DNA from 2 places in the Pseudomonas frederiksbergensis genome. Region 1 is predicted to be linked to the other one. Evidence: riboswitches for the same ligand, from Rfam matches in the RefSeq annotation. Region 1 holds a riboswitch; the other holds the start of a gene.

Region 1 (7,733 bases):
GGCACGCAGCCAGACCAGATCGGCGCGCAAGCCGTCGACCCCGGCGGCAAAACAACGCTCGGTGATCTGCGCCAGCGCCTGATCGTCCAGAGGAATACTCGCCAGTGCCGCACGAGCGCGCTGGCAGCGTTCACGCAATGCCTGCTGTTGAGCTTCCCATTGGGCGCAGAAAGCCTGGGGATCGCTGTCGAAATCCAGCCGGCGACGGATGATCTGACCGCGCTCAAGCGGCGCCGTGTGACCGCTGAGGGCGACGTTCAGGCCAAAACGGTCGAGCAGTTGCGGACGCAGTTCACCCTCTTCCGGGTTCATGGTGCCGATCAGCACGAAGCGCGCCGAATGCCGATGGGAAATGCCGTCGCGCTCAATCAGGTTGGTGCCGCTGGCAGCGACGTCGAGCAGCAAATCCACCAAATGATCGGGCAACAGATTTACTTCATCGACATACAACACGCCGCCGTCGGCCTTGGCCAACACACCGGGGGAAAACTGCGCACGGCCTTCGCCCAACGCGGCGTCCAGATCCAGAGTGCCGACCAGCCGCTCTTCAGTCGCGCCCAAAGGCAAGGTGACGAACTGCCCGCTGGCGAGCAAATCCGCCAGGCCACGCGCCAACGTGGACTTGGCCATGCCCCGCGGGCCTTCGATCAGCACACCGCCGATTTTCGGGTCGATGGCCGTCAGGCACAGCGCCAGTTTCAGGGCATCGGCGCCGACCACGGCTGAGAGGGGGAAATGCGGGGTGTCGGTCATCGGGATTTCTCGTTCGTGATAGGGGCCTCGTTAAAAGATCGCAGCCTTCGGCAGCGCCTACGCCGAACACATTTCCCCGTAGGAGCTGCCGCAGGCTGCGATCTTGCCAGGCTTGGCCGCTGCAACAAGGTCAACTGTCTTCTTCAATATCCAACAGCAAATTCTCCAACGCCTCCCGATAAGCCCCGGGCTCCTGCCACATCCCGCGTTGCTGAGCTTCGAGCATGCGTTCGGTCATGTCGCGCAAGGCGTGCGGATTATGCTGCTGGACGAATTCGCGGGTCGACGGGTCAAGCAAATAAGCGTCGGCCAGCAAGACATACTGATGGTCGTCAATCAGCTGCGTGGTGGCGTCGAAGGCGAACAGGTTATCGACGGTGGCCGCCAGTTCAAAAGCACCTTTGTAGCCGTGCCGCTTGACCCCGTCGATCCACTTCGGGTTGGCCGCCCGGGAACGAATCACCCGGTTCAGCTCTTCCTTGAGTGTGCGGATCTTCGGCAAGTCCGGCTGACTGTGATCGCCATGGTAGCTCGCCGCCGCTTCGCCGCTGAGGCTTTCGACGGCGGCGAGCATGCCGCCCTGGAACTGGTAGTAGTCGTTGGAATCGAGCAAGTCGTGCTCGCGATTGTCCTGATTTTGCAGCACCGCCTGAACCTGACTCAAGCGCTGGGCAAACTGCTGCCGAGCCGCCGTGCCCTCATCGGAACCGCCGTAAGCGTAGCCGCCCCAATTCAGGTAGACCTCGGCCAGATCCTCGCGACTTTGCCACAAACGCCCATCGATAGCGCCCTGCACGCCCGCGCCATACGCACCGGGCTTGGCGCCGAAGATCCGCCAGCCGGCCTGTCGGGCGGCGGCCTCTTCGTCCAGACCGGCGTGCATCAGCGCTTCACGCTCGCTGCGGACCTTGGCCGCCAACGGATTCATATCATCGGGCTCGTCCAGCGCGGCAACCGCTTGCACGGCCGCGTCAAACAATCGAATCAGGTTGGCGAAGGCATCGCGGAAGAACCCGGAGACACGCAACGTCACGTCCACGCGCGGGCGGTCGAGCAGGCTCAGCGGCAGAATTTCAAAGTCGTCGACCCGCTGACTGCCCGTGGCCCAGACCGGACGCACGCCCATCAGCGCCATGGCCTGGGCGATATCGTCGCCGCCGGTGCGCATGGTCGCCGTGCCCCAGACCGATAAACCCAGCTGACGCAAATGATCGCCGTGGTCTTGCAGGTGCCGCTCAAGTATCAGGTTCGCCGACTGGAAACCAATACGCCAGGCGGTGGTGGTCGGCAGGTTACGCACGTCCACCGAGTAAAAGTTGCGCCCGGTGGGCAGCACATCGAGGCGGCCGCGACTCGGTGCGCCGCTGGGACCAGCCGGGACAAACCGGCCGCCAAGAGCATCGAGCAAGCCGCGCATTTCTGCCGGTCCGCAGGCGTCCAGTCGCGGCGCGACCACCTCGCGCAGGCTATCGATGATCGCGTTGACGTCACCCCAGCCGGGCTGACCCAACAGCTCGACATCAGCGCTCAGCGCCTGTTCGATCAACTGCGCCGCAAACAACTCAAGGCGTTCGCGAGTATCGCCAGCGGTGCGCCACGCCTCAGCGCTGAGGGTTAGCAGCTCGGCCGGCTTCGGGCCCGACCAAGGGTCGGACAACACACAATCCAGCGGATCGAAGCCCAGCGCGAACGCCTTGGCCAAGGCCCGCAACAGACTCGATTGCGCACCGCGACCGTCGCCGCGAGGGATGCGTAGCAACGCCAGCAAGGTATCGATGCGCAGACGCCCGCTCGGCGATTCACCGAATACATGCAGGCCGTCGCGGATCTGCGACTCTTTCAGGTCGCACAAATAGGTGTCCAGACGCGGCAACCAGATCGCCGCGTCCGCGTCGCTGTCGAGCTTCTCGTCGAGCTGCAACTCACGGTCGATGTGGGTTTCACGGACCAGATTGAGGATGTCGCGCTGCAACTCGCGAGCACGGCGCGGGTCGAGCAATTGGGCTTCGTAATACTCGTCGGCCAACAGCTCCAGACTACGCAACGGACCGTAAGTTTCGGCACGGGTCAGCGGCGGCATCAGATGGTCGATAATCACCGCCTGAGTCCGACGTTTGGCCTGCGCGCCCTCGCCCGGGTCGTTGACGATAAACGGATAGATGTTTGGCAGCGGCCCAAGCAACGCGTCTGGCCAGCAATTTTCGGACAGGCCAACGCCCTTGCCCGGCAACCATTCGAGGTTGCCGTGCTTGCCGACGTGAATCACCGCGTGGGCGCCATAGGCCTTACGCAACCAGAAATAGAACGCCAGATAACCGTGGGGCGGCACCAGGTCCGGGTCGTGGTAGACCGCACTCGGATCGACCTGATAACCGCGCGCCGGCTGAATGCCGACAAAGGTCAGGCCAAACCGCAGCCCGGCGATCATCATTCGCCCGCCCCGGAACATCGGGTCGTTTTCAGGCGCTCCCCAACGCTCCAGCACCGCCGCGCGATTGGCTTCGGGCAGCGCGTTGAACATCGAGAAATAGTCGTCCAGCGCCAGGCTTTGCTGGCACGGGCGCAGGTCGATGCTCTCCAGGTCATTGCTGACCCCACCGAGCAATTGCTGAATCAGCGCGGTGCCGCTTTCCGGCAAATCGGCGGGCAACGGATAGCTTTCGGCGTGCAGCGCCCGCAGGATATTCAGCGCCGCAGCCGGCGTGTCGAGCCCCACACCGTTGCCAATCCGCCCGTCGCGGGTCGGGTAGTTGGCGAGGATCAGCGCAATACGTTTTTCAGTATTGGCCACCCGCGCCAGCTCGACCCAACGCCGCGCCAGTTCGGCGACAAAGTCCATGCGTTCGGGTTGCGGTCGATAGCAGACCACGTCGGACTGACTGCGCTCACTGCGCCAGGCCAGGTCCTTGAAGCTGATCGGTCGGCTGATGATCCGTCCATCGAGCTCCGGCAAGGCGATATGCATCGCCAGATCCCGTGGGCCGAGCCCTTGTTCGCTGGCGCGCCAACCGGGTTCGTTGTCCTGGGCGCAGATCGCCTGGATCACCGGAATATTGCGCCGGAACGGCCGCAGGTGCGGGGCTTCGGGGCTGGATTGGGCGAAGCCGGTGGTGTTCAGAATCACCGAAGCCTGCACGTCATCCAGCCAGTCCTCGACCACCGTCAGGCAGCCGGGTTCTTTCAAACTGGCCAGCGCAATCGGCAACGGATTCAGCCCCGCAGCCTGCAAGCGCTGGCAGAAAACATCGATGAAGGCGGTGTTGGCCGCCTGCAAGTGCGAACGGTAAAACAGCACCGCCGCCACGGGCTGATCAACCTGCCAGTCGGCTTGCCAATCGCCCAGCGTCGCGTTGCTTTTGTGTGGGTGGTAAATCGCGGTACGTGGCAGAACCTGCGGTTCAGCCCACGGATAATCGCGGCCGAGCCAACGGCTGGCCAGGCAGCGATACAACGCCAGCGCATTGCCCATGCCGCCCTGACGCAGGAAATGCCAAAGCCGCTCGCGGTCTTCGACCGCTACGGTGCTCAGGTCGCTGAGTTCCGGGTCGGGACGGTCATCGCCCGGTACCAGAATCAACTGCACGCCACGTTGCGAGAGTTCCACCAGGCGTTCGATGCCGTAGCGCCAATAGGCGATCCCGCCGTGCAGCGAGATCAGAATCACCTTGGCGTGGCGCAGCACTTCGTCGACATACACGTCGACCGAGGCGTGATTCTGCACCTGCATCGGGTTGGCCAGGCGCAGGCTCGGGTAGTCCTCGGGCAACTGCTGCGCCGCTTCGGCGAGCAGCGCCAGACTGGAGTCGCCGCTGCACAGAATCACCAGCTCGGCGGGGGTTTGGCCAAGGTCGGCAATGTTGTCATCCGAGACGAAACCGCCGGGCTGGGTCCTGAGCAGGTGCATGGGTTAAACGCTGAGCGCGGCGCGCAATTGCGCTTCGAGCAAGGCAGCGTCCAGTTGCTGGCCGATCAGTACCAGACGTGTGCTACGCGTTTCGTCTGCGGCCCATTGACGGTCGAAGTGCTTGTCGAAACGCGTGCCCACACCCTGGATCAGCAAGCGCATCGGCTTGTTCGGGATCGCGGCGAAACCCTTGACCCGCAGGATGCCGTGCTGGACCACCAATTGGGTCAGGGCATCGAGCAACAGGCTTTCGTCGGCTTGCGGCAGTTCGATGGAAATCGAATCGAAAGCGTCGTGATCGTGATCATCGTGGTCGTCGCCATCGTGGTGATGGTCATGGTGGCTGTGACGGCTGTCGATGTGTTCTTCAGAGCCGGCACCCAGGCCGATCAGCACGTCCAGCGGCAGACGACCGCTGCTGGCTTCGATGATTTTCACCGCTGGCGGCAGTTCTTCGGCAACTTCCAGGCGCACTTTGGCCAGATCCGCAGGGCTGATCAGGTCGGCCTTGTTGAGGATCACCAGGTCAGCGCTGGCCAGTTGGTCGGCGAACAGCTCGTGCAGCGGCGATTCATGGTCCAGGTTCGGGTCGAGCTTGCGCTGGGCGTCGACCTGGTCCGGGAACGCGGCGAAGGTGCCAGCGGCCACGGCCGGGCTATCGACCACGGTGATCACCGCGTCCACGGTGCAGGCACTGCGGATTTCCGGCCACTGGAAGGCTTGCACCAGCGGTTTTGGCAGGGCCAGACCGGAGGTTTCGATGAGGATGTGGTCCAGATCACCGCGACGGGCGACCAGTTCGCGCATCACCGGGAAAAATTCTTCCTGAACGGTGCAGCACAGGCAGCCGTTGGCCAGCTCATAAACACGGCCGTTGGCTTCTTCTTCAGTGCAGCCGATGGAACATTGCTTGAGGATTTCGCCGTCGATGCCCAGCTCGCCGAACTCGTTGACAATCACCGCGATGCGCCGGCCCTGGGCGTTATCGAGCATGTGTCGCAGCAAAGTGGTTTTGCCCGAACCGAGGAAACCGGTAACGATGGTGACGGGGAGTTTGGCCAGTGTTTTCATCGGATGCCCTTTGGCAAGGTGGCGGGCATACGGGACGACAACCGGCGGCGCTTGAGCGCGCAAAGCGGAAGAGTTCGCCACCGGATCACCCCGCCCGGTTGTAGTGAGAATCTGTATCGAGGCAGGTCTCCTGGCTGACGGTGGGCCGGTCTTTCGACTGGCGGTTTCTGCACCTTCCCGCGCCTGAAAACAAAAGAGCGCAGTGGCATGGCAGAAACGCAACCGTTCACAGTTGCGGGGGCAGCCGCGGCATTGACCGCGTTCCCTTCTTAGCTTCGGCGCACGCGCCAAAGAACCTCGAAAGCGCAAGGCTACGCATCGCATCGGGGCGGGTCAATGTTCACTGCAGCTGAGAAACGTTGCCAATTGACGCCCTACCCTCGCCCATGCTCTCCTACACGCCTTGTTACGGGTGCCCTTCACAGGGTGAAACGGGAAACCGGTGAATCATGTGCTTTACTCAAAAGCCATGTCAGTCCGGTGCTGCCCCCGCAACGGTAAGCGAGCGAAGAATCAGATCCACTGTGCCAGTTCGGCATGGGAAGGCGATTCTTGCAGGTTCGGCGAATGCCAGCCCCTCGTGAGCCCGGAGACCGGCCCGCAACACAGAGTGCCTTGCGACACAGGGCAACGAATAACAAACCCGCGGTGGGCGGGCGCTGTTTTAGCTTCCGCGTGCCTGGCTCGCGGGGTTTTCATGCGCTCGATTCACCCACTGACTGACCAGAGGGAAGCGCCATGTCGATCATCAGCAGTACTCGCCACGCCACCGCCAGCAGCACCTCCACCCTGAGCCAACGCCTCGTTGCCGCTATCGGCGCATCGATTCTGGGCGCGTGCCTTGTGTATTTCGCCGGTTTCTCGCACATCGACGCGGTGCACAACGCCGCCCACGATACCCGTCACAGCTCTGCCTTCCCGTGCCATTGAGACCTGCCGACATGATCAAGCGTATTGCGCAGACCGCAGGTTTCACCGGTTTGCTGGCCGCCCTGTTGCTGACCCTGCTGCAAAGTTTCTGGGTCGCGCCGCTGATTCTTCAGGCGGAGACCTACGAAAAAGCCCCGGCGGCTGAAGTCCATGAACATGCCGAAGGCGCCATGGCGGGTCACACCCACGATGCGCAAGCCTGGGAGCCGGAAGACGGCTGGCAGCGCGTGCTGTCGACCACCGGCGGTAATCTGGTGGTCGCCGTCGGTTTTGCGCTGATGCTCGCCGGTCTCTACACCCTGCGTGCACCGACCCGCACCTCTCAAGGTCTGCTCTGGGGTCTGGCCGGTTACGCGACCTTCGTCCTCGCACCGACCCTGGGCTTGCCGCCGGAATTGCCGGGCACTGCCGCCGCAGACCTGGCACAACGGCAGATCTGGTGGATCAGCACCGCAGCCTCCACCGCCGTCGGTATCGCCCTGATCGTGTTCGCCCGGCACTGGCTGCTGAAGGTACTCGGTGTTGCCATTCTGGCCGTGCCGCACATCATCGGCGCGCCACAACCTGAAGTGCATTCGATGCTGGCGCCCGAAGCCCTCGAAGCACAATTCAAGATCGCCTCGCAGCTGACCAACGCCGCGTTTTGGCTGGCCATGGGCCTGATCAGCGCGTGGTTGTTCCGCCGCAAGATCGATGGTCAATACCACGCATGAGTGAAACGGGCGCAGCGCCAACGCTGGTGATCGGCCTGGGCTGCCAGCGCGGCTGCCCGGCCAGCACGCTGCGCGCGCTACTTGACCAGGCGTTGCAGGCTCATCACATCGAATTGCAGACGATCAAGGCCCTGGCCAGTATCGACCTGAAACGTGATGAGCCCGGCCTGATCGAGTTGGCCAGGCAACTGGCGCTGCCGTTGATGTATTTCAGCAGTGAACAACTGGCCGGCTATCAACCGCAACTCAGCCATCACTCGCAAATTGCCTTCGAGCGCACCGGTTGCTATGGCATAGCGGAAAGCGCTGCACTGGCCCTCGCCGAGCAACTGGCCGAGGCGCCGGCAAAATTGCTGATCCCG
Region 2 (7,733 bases), 700 kb from region 1:
AACCGCTTCCGGAAGGGCTTTCGCGGCGCGTGCAGATTTAAAATGGGCTTAAGCGCTTAGATGTTGGCGAGAAACTGATAAGTCACATTTGGGTCGATTGAATTTGCAAATGAGGACGATAGAAGGCATAGTCTCGCCTTCTTTACAACTTCAGCCACGGTCGTGCCCATGCTAAATCGCTTCGCACCCCTCGTGCCTCTCGCACTTGTCACCCTGCTTTTTGGTTGCGCGGTTCATTCCCCGGTCTCGCAACAAAACGATCAGCAGATTAAAAATTCAGCGACTGCCCAGTCTTCCGTTATTTATCAGGAAGAGTTGGCGACCGAAAAAGAGCTGGCCGATTTTGCCAGCAGCAAGCCTTACCAGCTTCCGGTTCTGGCCGACAGCATTCTCGAACGTGGTTTGTCCCTGGTCGGTACCCGTTACCGTATGGGCGGTACCTCTGAAGCCGGTTTCGATTGCAGCGGTTTCATCGGTTATCTGTTTCGTGAAGAGGCTGGCATGAACCTGCCGCGCTCCACTCGCGAAATGATCAACGTGAATGCCCCATTGGTCTCCCGCAACAACCTGAAGCCTGGCGACTTGTTGTTCTTCGCCACCAATGGTCGTCGCGGTCGCGTCAGTCACGCCGGGATTTACCTGGGTGATGACCAGTTCATCCATTCCAGCAGCCGCCGCAGCGGTGGTGTCCGGGTCGATAACCTGGGCGACAGCTACTGGAGCAAGACTTTCATTGAGGCCAAGCGAGCGCTCGCCATGGCACCAACGACGGTCACGGCAAGCAAGTAAGCGGACTTTTTGTAAGGCTAACTTAAAGTCTTACTTGAAGTTTGGCGCGTAGCCGCTAGAATCCTGATCTATTGTTGACTAACTAACCGCGTAAGCCCTGCTTACGCGGTTTTGTTTTCAGTCTCTCGGCAGAGAAAGCCGCAGCCAGATCAGGATGTTCTGTATATGACGATGTCGGCCCGCCTTGTACTTATCTTCTTCGCAGCGCTGCTCAGCGCCTGTGCCAGTCGTACTCCGCCGCCTGTTAAAGTCGTTCGCGCCCCGGTTTTTGCTCCCGTTCAATCTTTCTCGCCTGCCGCTGAAGACGTGCTGATTCGGGCACTGGGTCTGGTCGGTACGCCTTATCGTTGGGGCGGCAATACGCCGGATTCGGGTTTCGATTGCAGCGGCCTGATCGGCTACGTCTACCGCGATGCGGCGGGTATTTCCCTGCCGCGTTCAACTCGCGAGATGATCGGCATGCAAGCGCCGAGTGTCGGCCAAGAGGCACTGCAGACCGGTGATCTGATCTTCTTCGCCACCAATGGCGGCTCGCAAGTCAGCCATGCCGGGATCTACGTTGGTGAAGGTCGCTTCGTGCATGCACCCGCCACGGGGGGTACGGTGAAGCTGGACAGTTTGTCCAAGGCCTATTGGCAGAGAGCCTACCTGAGCGCCAAGCGTGTTATTGAGCCCGAACATCTGGCGCACAATTTCTAGTTCGCAGAGGTTGTCATGACCGCTCGCACACTCAATCTCGACGAATCCCTCTACAACTACCTGCTCGACGTATCCCTGCGCGAAACACCGCTGTTGCGCCGCTTGCGTGACGAAACCCAGGCGCTGCCCATGGCGCGCTGGCAGGTGGCGCCCGAGCAGGGGCAGTTTCTCGCGTTGCTGGTCAAGCTTACGGGTGCCAGACGCTTGCTTGAAGTCGGCACCTTTACCGGCTACAGCGCCTTGTGCATGGCGGCCGCCTTGCCGGATGACGGCGCGTTGATCTGCTGCGACATTCCCGGAGAGTACAACGCCACGGCGCGCCGTTACTGGCAGGAGGCAGGCCTCGCTGGGCGCATCGATTTGCGTTTGGCCCCTGCGCTGCAAACGCTGGCCCAACTTGAGCAGCAAGGGCTGGGTGGTTGCTTCGATCTGATGTTCATCGATGCCGACAAGGCCAACTATCCGGCCTATCTGGAAAGCGCCTTGCGCCTGTTGCGAAGCGGTGGTCTGGCGGTGTTCGACAACACGCTCTGGAGTGGACGAGTACTGGAAGAAAATCCCGCGAGCGAAGACACCCGAGCCATCCAGGCACTTAATCGTGCCTTGAAGGATGACTCGCGTGTCGATCTGTCGTTGTTGCCTTTGGGTGATGGTTTGACGCTGTGCCGCAAAAAATAATGGGCTGATGGCAACGATCGCAGCTCCGGCGGTCGATCTGCTTTTGATGAGCCCCCGGCTTTAATTGACGCTCCACCCCCAACCCTCTAACCTTCGCGACTTGTTTCAGGTGCTCTGTGACCCAGTGGTCGACCGAGTGAAACAGGGAAGCCGGTGAGGGCGCGTTCTTTGACAGAACGGGCGACGATCCCGGCGCTGCCCCCGCAACGGTAAATGAGTAAAAACTGTGCTTTGAGCCACTGTGTCGTAGATCGATATGGGAAGGCGCGCAGTCAGGCGCAAGCCGCTCATGAGCCCGGAGACCGGCCTGATTCATCCAGCGGCATCACGGTGGGCGATGCCAGGCTTCTTGCCGTCTATTTCTATGCCTGCCCGCCGTTATCCAGCCTCAACGGAGAGCTCCCCCATGACTGATTCCCCCGATCGTGACGAACGCCATCTGGCGCGCATGCTGCGCAAGAAAGCCGTGATTGATGAGCGTATCGCCAACTCGCCGAACGAATGCGGCTTGCTGCTGGTTCTGTCCGGCAACGGCAAGGGCAAAAGCAGTTCTGCGTTCGGCATGCTCGCCCGGGCAATGGGCCATGGCATGCAGTGCGGCGTGGTGCAGTTCATCAAAGGGCGCAGCAGTACCGGCGAGGAACTGTTCTTCCGTCGCTTTCCGGAGCAAGTGCGCTTCCATGTGATGGGCGAAGGTTTCACCTGGGAAACCCAGGATCGCCAGCGCGATATCGCCGCCGCCGAGGCCGCGTGGGAAGTCTCCCGTGAATTGCTGCGTGACTCAGGCGTTGGTCTGGTAGTGCTCGATGAGCTGAACATCGCGCTCAAACATGGCTATCTGGACCTCGACCAGGTGCTCAGCGACTTGCAGGCCCGTCCGCCGATGCAGCACGTGGTAGTTACCGGTCGCGGGGCCAAGCCGGAGATGATCGAGCTGGCCGACACGGTCACCGAAATGGGCATGATCAAGCATGCCTTCCAGGCCGGGATCAAAGCGCAAAAAGGCGTTGAGCTGTGAGCCTCTTTATATGAATAGCAGTCGTTATTGCCCGGCGGTATTGATTGCCGCGCCGGCTTCCGGTCAGGGCAAGACCACCGTCACTGCCGCGCTGGCCCGTTTGCATCGCAATCAGGGGCGCAAGGTGCGGGTGTTCAAATGCGGCCCGGACTTTCTCGATCCGATGATTCTCGAGCGCGCCAGCGGTGCGCCGGTCTATCAATTGGACATGTGGATGGTCGGTGAGCAGGAAAGTCGCCGTTTGTTGTGGGAAGCGGCCGCTGAGGCTGACCTGATTTTGATCGAAGGCGTGATGGGCCTGTTTGATGGCACGCCGTCCAGCGCCGATCTGGCGCGGCACTTCGGCGTGCCAGTACTGGGCGTGATCGATGGCACTGCCATGGCTCAGACCTTCGGTGCGCTGGCGTTGGGGCTGGCGCGTTATCAGCCGGATTTGCCGTTTGCCGGTGTGTTGGCCAACCGCGTCGGCACCTTGCGTCACGCGCAACTGCTCGAAGGCAGCCTGACCGAAGGCCTGCGTTGGTATGGTGCCTTGTCCCGGGAAACCGGGATCGAACTGCCGAGCCGTCATCTTGGATTGGTTCAAGCCAGTGAATTGAATGACCTCGATCTGCGCCTCGACGCAGCCGCCCAAGCGTTGGCCAGCAGCTGCGAAGTGGCGTTGCCGCCTGCCGTCGAGTTCGCTGCGCCGGAAGAGATCGTTGCCGAGCCATTGTTGGCCGGTGTGCGAATTGCCGTGGCTCGCGACGAAGCGTTTGCCTTCACTTATGGCGCGAGCCTCGATTTGTTGCGGGCGATGGGCGCCGAGTTGCGATTCTTCTCGCCGATCCATGACCGCGAACTGCCAGAAGCTGACAGCCTGTACCTACCCGGTGGCTATCCGGAATTGCACCATGTGGCGTTGGCTGAAAACAGCACAATGCTCGATGCCATTCGCGCGCACCATGCTGCCGGCAAACCGTTGCTGGCCGAATGCGGCGGCATGCTGTATTTGCTCGACTCACTGACCGATGTCGATGGCACGCGGGCTGAGTTGGTGGGGCTGCTGGCGGGTGATGCGGTGATGCAAAAACGCCTGGCGGCGTTGGCCCTGCAAGCGGTCGAATTGCCCGAAGGCGCGCTGCGCGGCCACACTTATCACCATTCGTTGACCAGCACCGAGCTTGAGCCAATCGCTCGTGGTCTGAGCCCTAACGGCGGGCGCGGTGCCGAGGCGGTTTTCCGTGACGGGCGGATGACGGCGTCCTATGTGCACTTTTATTTCCCGTCCAATCCATCGGCGATCGCCGCGCTGTTTGCGCCAGACCTGAACCCTGTGGGGGCGGGCTTGCCCGCGAAGCAGCCATGACCGACAACGCATTTTCCGAGGCCGAGCGCGAAGCGGTTTATCGCGCGATTGCCGAACGTCGCGACATGCGTCACTTCAGTGGCGGCAGCGTCGAGCCCGAACTGCTTCGGCGATTGCTCGAAGCGGCGCATCGGGCCCCGAGTGTCGGCTTGATGCAGCCCTGGCGATTCATCCGCATCAGCGACCGAGCGTTACGCGGCAAGATCCAGCAACTGGTGGAAGAGGAGCGGGTACACACTGCGCAGGCGCTGGGTGAACGCACCGACGAATTCATGAAGCTGAAAGTCGAAGGCATCAACGACTGCGCCGAAGTGCTGGTCGCCGCGCTGATGGATGATCGCGAGCGGCATATCTTTGGTCGTCGGACCTTGCCGGAAATGGACATGGCGTCGTTGTCCTGCGCGATCCAGAATCTGTGGCTGGCGTCCCGTGCCGAAGGTCTGGGCATGGGCTGGGTCTCGTTGTTCGAACCGCAGGCATTGGCGGATTTGCTCGGCCTGCCGCCGGGGGCCAAGCCGCTGGCGGTGTTGTGCCTGGGACCGGTCAAGGCGTTTTACCCGGCGCCGATGCTGGTCCTTGAAGGCTGGGCGCAGGCGCGTCCGCTGAGTGAACTGTTGTACGAAAATTTTTGGGGAGTGAGTCAATGAGTGTGGCGTTGCTGAGTGTCGCCGGGGTCGCGCTGGACGCGCTGCTGGGCGAACCCAAGCGCTGGCATCCGCTGGTGGCGTTCGGCCGTTTTGCCGATCGTATCGAGCAACGTTTCAACTCCGCCGGCCGTGGCTGGCGCAGTCACGGTGTCACGGCCTGGGTGATTGCGGTGTTGCCGCTGACCCTGTTGATCACTGCATTGTCCTGGCTGCCTTACATCGGCTGGATCATCGAGATTCTCGCGTTGTATTGCGCCCTTGGCCTGCGCAGCCTCGGTGAGCACGTCGAGCCGGTAGCTCAAGCGCTGCGCAGTGACGACCTGGATGAAGCACGCAAGCGTGTCGGCTATCTGGTCAGCCGCCAGACCAGTGAGCTGGACTCGACCGAAGTGGCCCGCGCCGCCACTGAATCAGTTCTGGAAAACGGCAGCGATGCCGTATTCGCCGCACTGTTCTGGTTTGCTGTCGCCGGTGCGCCGGGGGTGGTGCTCTATCGGCTGAGCAATACCCTGGACGCCATGTGGGGTTATCGCAATGAACGCTTTGAGCGCTTCGGCTGGGCGGCGGCGAAAATCGACGATGTGCTCAACTATATTCCGGCGCGTCTGGTGGCGTTGACCTACGCGCTGCTGGGCAAAACCCGTTTGGCATTCAAATGCTGGCGCACGCAGGGGCCAACCTGGGACAGCCCGAACGCCGGGCCGGTGATGGCCGCTGGCGCTGGCGCCCTGGGGGTCGAGTTGGGGGGGGCGGCGATCTATCACGGTGAGCTGCATCAGCGTCCTCAGTTGGGCGAAGGTCTGCCGGCAGACGCCAATTCCATCGATCGCGGCTGGCAACTGGTTCAGCGCGGGGTAGGGTTGTGGCTGCTGATTCTCTGTGTGGGAGCCGAGCTTTATGCTTGAGCACGGTGGCCGCTTGCGCAAGGCGGCGTTGCATTACGGCATCGCCGAAGCCGATTGGCTCGACTTGTCCAGCGGTCTGGCACCCTGGCCGTGGGCGATCCCGGACATCCCGTTGCGGGCCTGGGCGCGTTTGCCGGAAACCGATGACGGCCTGGAGCAGGCCGCGCGCGAATACTACGGCGCCACGCAGGTGCTGCCGGTCGCTGGCTCTCAGGCGGCTATCCAGTTGCTGCCACGTCTGCGTCGAACCGGCAAAGTCGGCGTGCTCTCGCCGTGTTATGCCGAGCACGCCGAGGCCTGGCGCCGCAACGGCTACATCGTGCGTGAAGTGCTGGAGCAGGAAGTCGACTTTTTCCTCGATAGCCTCGACGTGCTGGTGGTGGTCAATCCGAACAATCCCACCGGCCTGAGCCTGACCCCGGAACGCCTGCTCGACTGGCATGCACGGTTGGCGCAGCGCGGCGGCTGGCTGGTAGTCGACGAAGCCTTCATGGACAACACCCCGCAGCTAAGCCTGTCGTCTTATGCCGATCAGGTCGGCTTGATCGTCTTGCGTTCGTTCGGCAAATTTTTCGGTCTGGCCGGGGTGCGATTGGGCTTCGTACTGGCTGAGCGCAAGTTGCTCAAGCTGCTCGCCGAGCAGGTCGGCCCTTGGGCGGTCAGCGGGCCAACCCGGGTGTTGGGTCAGGTCTGTTTGCGTGACACCCAAGGGCACGCTCGCCAGCGCGAGCGCACTGAAGAGGCCAGTCAGCGTCTGGCTGAAGTCCTTGAGCGTCACGGCTTCAAGCCGCAAGGTGGTTGTGCCTTGTTTCAATGGTTGATCACCGAGCGCGCAGAGCAGCTGCATGAGTTCATGGCCAGGCAAGGCATCTTGCTGCGTCTGTTCGCCCACAACAGCAGCCTGCGGTTTGGCTTGCCGGCCGATGAAGCCGATTGGCAGCGCCTCGAGCACGCTTTCGACGCCTACGCCAAGGAAACCCTATGACCACGCTGATGGTGCAAGGCACCACCTCGGACGCCGGCAAAAGTACCCTGGTAACGGCGCTGTGCCGCTGGCTGACGCGCCAGGGTGTTCGCGTGGCTCCGTTCAAGCCGCAGAACATGGCACTCAACAGCGCGGTGACCGCCGACGGCGGCGAAATCGGTCGCGCTCAAGCCGTGCAGGCTCAGGCGGCCAACCTTGAGCCGCACACTGACATGAACCCGGTGCTGCTCAAACCCAACAGCGATACCGGCGCGCAAGTGATCATTCACGGACGTGCCGTGACCACCATGAACGCGGTCGCCTATCACGACTACAAAGCCATCGCCATGCAAGCGGTGCTCGCTTCTCACGAACGCTTGAGTGCAGCCTATCCGGTGGTGATGGTCGAAGGCGCAGGTTCGCCCGCCGAGATCAATTTGCGTGCCGGCGACATTGCCAACATGGGCTTCGCCGAGGCCGTGAATTGTCCGGTGGTGCTGATCGCCGACATCAATCGCGGCGGGGTATTCGCGCACTTGGTGGGCACGCTGGAGTTGCTGTCAGCCACTGAGCAGGCGCGGGTCAAAGGCTTCATCATCAACCGTTTTCGCGGAGACATCGCCTTGCTGCAACCGGGCCTGGACTGGCTGGAAGAGCGCACCGGCAAACCGGTGATCGGTGTACT

The links. Region 1 has a riboswitch for cobalamin ahead of cobW (cobalamin biosynthesis protein CobW). Riboswitches for the same ligand answer to the same signal wherever they lie in the genome.
Region 2: linked by a shared signal. The riboswitch ahead of cobO (cob(I)yrinic acid a,c-diamide adenosyltransferase) and the one ahead of cobW (cobalamin biosynthesis protein CobW) in region 1 are both predicted to bind cobalamin.

Annotation. Positions count from the first base shown of each region.
Region 1 is NZ_CP017886.1:5,149,682-5,157,414, reverse strand. Features, by position in the region: gene BLL42_RS24820 (magnesium chelatase ATPase subunit I) at 1-753, opposite strand, end outside; gene cobN (cobaltochelatase subunit CobN) at 884-4,657, opposite strand; gene cobW (cobalamin biosynthesis protein CobW) at 4,661-5,728, opposite strand; cobalamin riboswitch at 5,832-6,043, opposite strand; cobalamin riboswitch at 6,122-6,344, shown strand; gene BLL42_RS24805 (CbtB domain-containing protein) at 6,467-6,658, shown strand; gene BLL42_RS24800 (CbtA family protein) at 6,670-7,371, shown strand; gene BLL42_RS24795 (cobalamin biosynthesis protein) at 7,368-7,733, shown strand, end outside.
Region 2 is NZ_CP017886.1:4,446,607-4,454,339, forward strand. Features, by position in the region: gene BLL42_RS21260 (C40 family peptidase) at 169-789, shown strand; gene BLL42_RS21265 (C40 family peptidase) at 955-1,488, shown strand; gene BLL42_RS21270 (class I SAM-dependent methyltransferase) at 1,504-2,166, shown strand; cobalamin riboswitch at 2,257-2,491, shown strand; gene cobO (cob(I)yrinic acid a,c-diamide adenosyltransferase) at 2,573-3,184, shown strand; gene BLL42_RS21280 (cobyrinic acid a,c-diamide synthase CobB) at 3,195-4,532, shown strand; gene bluB (5,6-dimethylbenzimidazole synthase) at 4,529-5,179, shown strand; gene cbiB (adenosylcobinamide-phosphate synthase CbiB) at 5,176-6,084, shown strand; gene cobD (threonine-phosphate decarboxylase CobD) at 6,077-7,069, shown strand; gene BLL42_RS21300 (cobyric acid synthase) at 7,066-7,733, shown strand, end outside.